Regions from separate parts of the Lentibacillus salinarum genome, predicted to be linked through region 2. Evidence: a T-box and tRNA genes for the amino acid it is inferred to sense, from the RefSeq annotation. Region 2 holds a T-box; the other holds one or more tRNA genes.
What was found. The T-box of region 2 lies ahead of ACFQ4A_RS14630 (valine--tRNA ligase). A T-box ahead of a tRNA ligase gene usually reads a tRNA of that ligase, here a tRNA-Val.
Positions count from the first base shown of each region.

Region 1: it has a tRNA-Val gene. The T-box ahead of ACFQ4A_RS14630 (valine--tRNA ligase) is inferred to sense a tRNA for this amino acid. The anticodon was not compared.

Region 1 is NZ_JBHTNH010000004.1:11,436-15,856, forward strand. Features, by position in the region: gene ACFQ4A_RS04455 (Rpn family recombination-promoting nuclease/putative transposase) at 1-680, shown strand, start outside; gene ACFQ4A_RS04460 (Uma2 family endonuclease) at 878-1,042, shown strand; gene ACFQ4A_RS04465 (Uma2 family endonuclease) at 1,224-1,427, shown strand; gene ACFQ4A_RS04470 (hypothetical protein) at 1,471-1,638, shown strand; gene ACFQ4A_RS04475 (YwaF family protein) at 1,635-2,363, opposite strand; tRNA gene ACFQ4A_RS04480 (tRNA-Glu) at 2,547-2,621, shown strand; tRNA gene ACFQ4A_RS04485 (tRNA-Val) at 2,624-2,699, shown strand; tRNA gene ACFQ4A_RS04490 (tRNA-Thr) at 3,071-3,146, shown strand; tRNA gene ACFQ4A_RS04495 (tRNA-Tyr) at 3,195-3,279, shown strand; tRNA gene ACFQ4A_RS04500 (tRNA-Gln) at 3,293-3,364, shown strand; tRNA gene ACFQ4A_RS04505 (tRNA-Lys) at 3,606-3,678, shown strand; gene ACFQ4A_RS04510 (hydroxymethylglutaryl-CoA reductase, degradative) at 3,866-4,421, shown strand, end outside.
Region 2 is NZ_JBHTNH010000029.1:8,754-13,174, forward strand. Features, by position in the region: gene spoVID (stage VI sporulation protein D) at 1-547, shown strand, start outside; gene ACFQ4A_RS14620 (phosphotransferase) at 683-1,696, shown strand; gene ACFQ4A_RS14625 (hypothetical protein) at 1,693-1,881, opposite strand; T-box leader at 2,000-2,226, shown strand; gene ACFQ4A_RS14630 (valine--tRNA ligase) at 2,283-4,421, shown strand, end outside.

The DNA of each region.
Region 1 (4,421 bases), on a different contig from region 2:
GTTTCCACACGACGTACCACTTGTATGAGGATGAGGAAAAATTCAAGTTGACGAATGTGATGGAATTCCACTTTGTTGAGATGTCCAAGTTAATCAAGGACTGGAAAGACGACAAACTGGATCCATGGAACGATGTGCTGGCTAGGTGGCTAATGTTACTTGGGATGGTGGATCACAGGAACGATGAAGTGTATGAAGACATTTACCGGGAACTGGAGGTGATAGCCATGAAGGATGAGTCATTACGCAGCGCGTTCGAAGGCTGGGAAGAATTAAGTATGACGGAGGAACAATATCTGGCTTATGAATCGCGTTTAAAACGGATAAGAGATGAGGAAGCTGCCGAACGCGAAAGGGAACTTCAAATACAAGAAGCGAAACAACGTGTACAAGAAGCGAAACAACGTGTACAAGAAGCGAAACAACGCGTACAAGAGGCGGAAAAGCAAGTACAAGAGGCAGAAAAACAAGCGCAAGAGGCGGGAAAACAAGCACAAAAGGCCGAAAAGGAAGGCAGAAGGCAAGGCAAACAAGAAGGTATACAGTCAGGAGAGAAAAATGCCAAAGAGGCAATTGCCCGCCGCCTTTTGGCAAAAGGTATGGAAATTGAAGTCGTTATAGAAACGACTGGCCTTCCAAAGGATACAGTTATTGAAATTCAGCGTGTGATGCAAGAATAGGCTTTATGATTGGATTGTTCAAACGGGTTTCCATTAAGTTGCCGGACTTAGTGGAAACTTTTTTAAACAACAACCTTTTGCGCAGCAATGAAAACTAACCATCATTAACTTGCTGTATCATTCAAAATTGCCTTAAAAGAAGTGCGATATCGACATGACACGAAAAAAAACATCCCAATCGAGTGAACGAGCTACCAATGACTTATGATCATTATGCTGATCTTCCAGATGATGGTCAGCGTTACGAGCTGGCTAACGGTGTATTGCAGACTATGTCACCATCTCCGCATCCATTACATCAATTGTTGAGTCAGTATTTATCTAAGCTGCTGATTCAAAGTTGCCAAAACGATAATATATAACCTTTACTGCTCCGATAGATGTTATACTGTCTGAGCATGAAGTAAGGCTGCCTGATCTTGTTATGGTTCATAAAATAAGACTTAAGATTGTAACAGATAAAGGGATTGAAGGCAGCCCTGATTTAGCAATCGAGGTATTTCGCCATCATCTATTAAGCGCGATCGCAAGGAAAAAATGAAAATGTATGCTAAATACGGCATAGCTGAATATTGGCTGGTTGACTCGGTACAGGAAGCACTTGAACAGTATACATTAGATGTGGATCACTATGACTTGAAGGAAATTTACCGGGAAGATGAAACCGAAACATCACCTCGTATGCAGTGCATCTCCTTTTCAATGAATGATATATTTTCGGATATACCCGATCTGCCGAATGCCTGAGTTCGCTAATAAAAACAGTCTATAACGAGAGGAAGGAATCATCTTGAATACATTCCCACTTTTAATCCTGCTCGCCATTATTGTCACGATTATGGAAATTTTCGTGGCGGTGTATTTAATTAAAAGACATGATATGAGTGTGTGGCGGTCACTCTATACATCATTGCCGGTTGTCGTGATTGTCTGGGTTGTCGCTTTTATGTATACTTAGCGATCAAATTTTTGACGTGTGACCAGCCTGTATATCACATATTGCACAAAGAAAACGGCAAAGGCCAATAAAATTAGTCTCACATAATACCAGGTGCCGGTCCCTAGCAAATCAAGCGGTGTGCTGGCGGTTGGTGTATGCGACAAGTATAAATAATTAGAACCCAACAGCGGATTGACCAAAAACCCGATGAGGACAGCATAGATCAGCAAATAGCCATATGTTTTCAGGAATGACTTGAATGTAATCGTGACGTGACTGGAAACGACTAAAAATATACTAGTCCATGAAATCGTCATGTGGTGGATAAAAAATTTCAAATAACGATAATGTGGAAAATCAAACGGTAATTCGGGCGTAACCAAAGCCAAAAACGATGGGATGAGTCCGATAAAAAATGTGATTTGGATTAATCGCTTGTTATGATTAATAAGAGCGATGGCGACGGTGATGCCAGCTATGCCACAGAGGTGAAGAAATAGATGCTCACGTAAACTCCAAATCCCATTTAAAGCGGTGTATGTCTGATAACTGACCTCGGATAAAATTAGGATGGTGAACAAGCTCCAGCGAATCATGTTGTAGGCGGCAGGATTGTTCAGGATTTTTTTGGCCAGCGACAAAAAAACCGCGACCCCGGCAAAATAAATCAATAAGGCGATAATATGACTCGCGCCGAACGCGTTGAAAGGTTCACCGTTTGCTTCCAGGAAAATAGTCCCCATCATGATCCTCTCCTGCACACGGATTTGAAGGTTACTTTTTGGTAAATTAAATTATAAAGGGAAAAGCTGAATTTGAAAATAAAAATTTTCCTTTACCCTCTTTACAAAGAAGGACAACCTGTATATAATAAAATCTGTCGGTTTTGGCTATACATACTTCAAAGCATGGCACACGCGCATTATGGCCCGTTGGTCAAGTGGTTAAGACACCGCCCTTTCACGGCGGTAACACGGGTTCGAATCCCGTACGGGTCACCAGCGGAGGATTAGCTCAGCCGGGAGAGCACTTGCCTTACAAGCAAGGGGTCGCAGGTTCGAACCCTGCATCCTCCACCATTTACTATGCCCGGTATAGATAAAATGAAATCGCGCAAGAATATTGACCAGGAGACGCCGGTCTAGCCCAATTGGCAGAGCAAGCCGCCAACATCACCGAGTAAGCTACCAAGTGCAGGCCTGCGAGGAGTGCAACATCACCGAATCAACTTGCAACACGACGAGCACACAAAATGATAACACACATAAGATTAAGACCACTATATTATCAAATGCCGGTCTAGCTCAATTGGCAGAGCAAGCCGCTAACATCACCGAGTAGGCTACCATGTGCAGGCCTGCGAGGAGTGCAACTTCATCGAATTCACTTGCAACACGACGAGCACACAAGATGATAGCACACAAGGAATTAAGAGAAGTTTCTAAAATATGCCGGTCTAGCTCAATTGGCAGAGCAACTGACTTGTAATCAGTAGGTTGGGGGTTCAATTCCTCTGGCCGGCACCATTAAATTTTTCATGTATAAAATAATACGTTGTTAGTAACAATAAGTACGGAGGGGTAGCGAAGTGGCTAAACGCGGCGGACTGTAAATCCGCTCCCTCAGGGTTCGGGAGTTCGAATCTCTCCCCCTCCACCATATTCCTGATTATTGGGCTATAGCCAAGCGGTAAGGCATCGGGTTTTGATCCCGTGATTCGCTGGTTCGAATCCAGCTAGCCCAGTCTTTTTTTATGTCTATTTTCAAAAAGGTGGTTTTATGTGTCGTCGCTTGCGAGGAGTGCCTGCTTCACCGAAACAGCATGCAACACGACGAGCACGACGCCGACATCATCGAATATGCGACTATGTGCAGACCTGCGAGGAGTGCAACTTCACCGAATTAACATGCAACACGACGAGCACCCCAAAGCACTTATAAGAGTGAATCACTAAAGTAAATGATATACTTTTTATAAAATCCACGAGCCATTAGCTCAGTTGGCAGAGCATCTGACTTTTAATCAGAGGGTCGGAGGTTCGAATCCTCCATGGCTCATCAGAACATAATACGTTAGCATAATTACATAACAGACGAAACGAGAGATAAACAAGGTTGTTATGGTGTTAACAGCCTTGTTTATTTGCATTTTTTCCTGTTTTTTTACATAATAGAAACAGTAAAATTGATAATCAATTAGTATGTCTTTCACATATTCATAATGCGTATAAAAGGATGAGACGGCATGGAAACTTCCAGAATTCCCGGCTTTTATAACATGACAGTTGAAGAGCGCCGCCAATTGCTGACCTCGATGGATCTGTTTACCGAAGACGATACGGCTTATTTATTTTCCAAACAGCCGTTAGCCATCGACACAGCTGATAATATGATTGAAAATGTGATTGGGACTTTCCCGCTGCCGTTGGGGTTGGGATTGAATTTCCTCATAAACGGGAAAGACTACGTTATACCAATGGCTATAGAAGAACCATCCGTCGTGGCTTCGGCCAGCCATATTGCGAAAATTGTCAGAGATGCTGGTGGGTTTACGACCGAAGCAACCGGCCGGGTGATGACCGGACAAATTCAGGTTGTCGGTTGCCCGGATTTCCATGCTGCCAAAGAAGCCGTTTTACGGAAAAAAGATAGGTTGCTTGAAGCAGCTGATAATGCTTACCCCAGTCTACTGAACAGGGGTGGCGGAGCAGAGGATCTGGATGTTCGAATACTAAATGAAGAGGCGGATTCCAAATATGGTCAGATGCTGATCGTCCACCTTTACGTTGATACACGTGATG
Region 2 (4,421 bases):
TTTAAAATTGGATAAGGAAGAAGTGGAACCGGATGAGACCGGTGATACAGGGCCTCCTCCTGTTTTGTCCCAGGAAGGGCTGCAGACGGCTGATCAGCAGCCGGAAGTGGAATCACCTTCTTCGGAAAAAGAACGATGGAAACATAAAAAATCTCAGACACTAGCTGAATTTTTCGGAACCGATCAGAAAGAGAGTCCGGAACAGGCGAAGAACCCACCGGAAGCGGAATCACCTGAGAGTTCAGCGGCGTCACCAGCAGTGGTTGAGTATACAGAGTCAGGTTATGACAATGACAGTTATGAAGGTTATGAAAGTTCGGCGTCCCCAGAGGATGTTCGTTACTTGGCAGACATGTTTAAGGGTGATGGCGACGACGAAACATATACAAAAATGCGCCTGTGTATCGTTCAGGGAAACGATACGGTCGAGTCCATTGCTGAAAGGTATGACATATCCGCACTCCAACTATTAAAACAAAATCGCCTTGCTGAAGACAATTTGGAAGAAGGTCAACTATTATATATTCCATATAAGAAACAGTCATGATCAATGAGGACCCCTTGCTTTGCCGGTAAGGGGTATCTACTTCCTTTAACAATGGGTTAAATCAGGTAGTCTATTATCTGATTCTGGAAAGGTGATGTCGGGGTTCCTTTCAAGAGAAGGTGGTGAAAACGCAGTGTGGTAACCATAAAGAACATATTAAAAGCGTATGGCGTCCATCCGTATCGTATTGAGCAAGTATCACAACGTCTCTATAAAGTGAGTGACGGCCATCATGTCTATGCCCTGAAACATAGCAGATTGACGGAAAATACGGTGGCAGCATGGGAACATGTCTATCATCAGGCATATGCTTTGCAGTTATCAACGATTCTGCCGGTGTACTTAACCCGCCAATCCCACTTATATGTGACAGCAGAAGATTCCTATTATTATCTGACACCATGGATTCCTGACCATCAGCCAAGTTACGAGCAGGTTATCCGCGATGCCTGTGAAGCCATTGGGGAGGTTCATGCCCGGACAAGACGGGTTATTTCAATTGATACAGCCTCCATTATAAGTCATTTTTCAGATTACCAGCGGAAAAACGCCGAATCGTACCATGCCTTATTAAAGTACGTGGACCGGTTTGAACGAAATCGCTATATGTCCCCGTTTGAACTACAGGTTTGTACACATTTCCATGTACTGGTGAAGGTGTTTGCAGAATTGGATCATCATATCGGCCGTTTTATTGATGAGCTAGAAAGCGAGCACGAGTGGTATGGTAGTTTATGTCACGGACATTTAGCGTTATCACATTTCCGCCATCATCGGCAAACATATTTGCTTAATTGGGAACAGGCCGCCTATGACCACCCTGTTGTGGATCTGTCCAGGCTGCTTCACAGTCTGACAAGGCATTATGATCAGCAACCCACACAATTAAGCGATTTATTTTCGGCCTATAACCGGTATAATCCCTTGAAAACAAGTGAAAGACATCTGTTGACGATTTATTTACTGGATCCTTCTCATTACATAGCGCTGATTGATCAATATATTACGAATCATAACCAGCAAACTATGATCAAATGGACCCAATTGCTGGAAGCTGCTTTTCGGCGAATCAAACTCGGCCTTGAGTGGGCCGAACTTGCGGAATTTACTGACGACAGCTCTAAATCGGCTGATGAATCCGAAACCTAAATCCATTCCAAATAAAAAGCAATAAACAACCCGACGAGCGCCCCAAGCAAAAAGACATCCAGAGACGACGGAAAAAGAAGTGTGCGGATTAATTGAAACATTAATATTGGAAGTGTCACTTTTTCAATGACAATGATACAGTTTCTTGCCCATGGTGGCAGTCGGTAGCGATAGTAACGGGCCATATTGCATTCACCTCTTCCTGTATACTGTCATATTCTATGTATATGACAGGCTGTTTTGTGTCATCCTTATGCCAATAGTTGATTTTGTTATTAAAAAACGGTAAAATAAAATCAATATGTATAAGCGATGATTGGGAAGAGTACAGATTGATGACCACGAAGAGAGGGAATGATGGTGGGAATTTCCCGGGTAGTATTATTCTGGAAGGTCGCCCATGATGCTGCTTCTTTGAATTCAGTAGAGGGAGCCGGCTGCTGTCCGTTATCATGTTATGAGAGTGCATGGGTATGGTTTGCCCATGAATAAAGGTGGTACCACGGAATTAGATCCTTTTCGTCCTTTTTTTGGATGGAAGGATTTTTTTAATGGCTCGAAAAAATGCAAAAGGGAGGAATTTTTGATGGGTGCAGAAAATCAAACATCCATGTCATCCAAGTATAATCCGCGTGACATTGAAAAAGACCGTTACCGGTTTTGGGTGGACGGCAAATTTTTTGAGGCGACCGGGGATGGGGCGGGAGAGCCGTTTACCATTGTCATTCCGCCGCCGAACGTGACAGGTCGCCTGCATTTGGGTCATGCGTGGGACACGACAATGCAGGATACGATTTCACGGATGAAGCGGATGCAGGGCTATGATGTGCTATGGCTGCCTGGCATGGACCATGCGGGCATTGCGACTCAGGCAAAAGTGGAAGCCAAACTGAAAGAACAAGGCGAGAACCGGCACGATCTCGGGAGGGAGAAGTTTTTGGACGTTTCCTGGGACTGGAAAGAGGAATATGCTAATTTTATCCGGTCACAATGGGAAAAATTAGGTCTTGGGCTGGATTACTCACGGGAACGGTTCACGCTGGATGACGGATTGTCTGATGCTGTGAGAGAAGTTTTTGTCAGCCTGTATGAAAAAGAACTGATCTACCGTGGCGAATACATTATCAACTGGGATCCGGATACAAAGACGGCTCTTTCTGATATCGAAGTCGAATACGCGGAAGTTCAGGGCAAATTCTACCATATGCGTTATCCGATTAAAGACAGTGATGAAACGATTGAAATCGCTACAACTCGTCCGGAAACGATGCTTGGGGATACAGCGGTTGCGGTACATCCCGATGATGAACGTTATCAGCATTTGATCGGCAAAACGGTTGTCCTGCCAATTGTCGGACGTGAGATGGAAATCGTTGCGGATTCATATGTCGACATGGAAATGGGATCCGGCGCTGTGAAAATAACGCCTGCCCATGATCCGAATGACTTTGAGATTGGTAACCGTCATGATCTTCAGCGCGTCCTGGTCATGCATGAGGATGGATCAATGAATGAAAACGCTGGCCGATATCAGGGGATGGATCGGTTTGAATGCCGGAAACAAATTGTAAAAGATCTACAGGAACAAGGTGTTCTGTTTGACATTGAAGACCATGTGCATCAGGTTGGCCATTCTGAACGGAGTGGCGCGGTTGTTGAGCCGTATTTGTCGACGCAATGGTTTGTGAACATGCAACCACTTGCAGATGCTGCGATTGATCTCCAAAATGATGATGGTAAGGTCCATTTTGTACCGGAGCGGTTTGAGCAGACGTATCTGCATTGGATGGAAAATATCCGTGACTGGTGCATCTCCCGTCAGCTGTGGTGGGGTCATAGGATTCCGGCCTGGTACCATAAAGAGACAGGTGAACTGTATGTCGGCAAAGAAGCACCGGCCGATATTGAAAACTGGGAGCAGGATGAGGATGTGCTCGATACATGGTTTTCTTCTGCACTATGGCCGTTCTCGACAATGGGCTGGCCTGATACAGAAGCAGAAGACTTCAAACGTTATTTCCCGACGGATGTGCTTGTTACCGGATACGATATCATCTTTTTCTGGGTAGCCCGGATGATTTTCCAATCCAGACAGTTCACGGGTAAGCGTCCGTTTAAAGACGTGCTGATCCACGGCCTGATTCGCGATGCAGAAGGGCGGAAGATGAGCAAGTCGCTCGGCAACGGGGTTGACCCAATGGATGTGATTGACAAGTACGGTGCCGATTCATTAAGATATTTCTTATTAACGGGTTCGACACCGGGACAGGATTTGCGCTTCCATTGGGAAAAGGTTGAAGCCACATGGAATTTTGCCAACAAAGTGTGGAATGCTTCCCGTTTTTCTTTAATGAATATGGAAAACTTCAGCTATGCTGATATTGATTTGAACAGGGAAAAGTCACTGGCAGATAAGTGGATTTTGACCCGATTAAATGAAACAATCGAACAGGTTACCAAAAACACGAACAAATATGAATTTGGTGAAGCAGGTCGCCATTTATACAACTTCATCTGGGATGAACTGTGTGACTGGTATATTGAAATGGCCAAACTGCCGCTGTATGGCGATGACGTGGAACAGAAACAGACAACACGTTCAGTTCTCGCTCATGTCCTTGATCAGACGATGCGTATGCTGCATCCCTATATGCCATTTATTACCGAAGAAATCTGGCAACAGCTCCCACACAAGGGGGAATCAATCACGATTGCCAAATGGCCG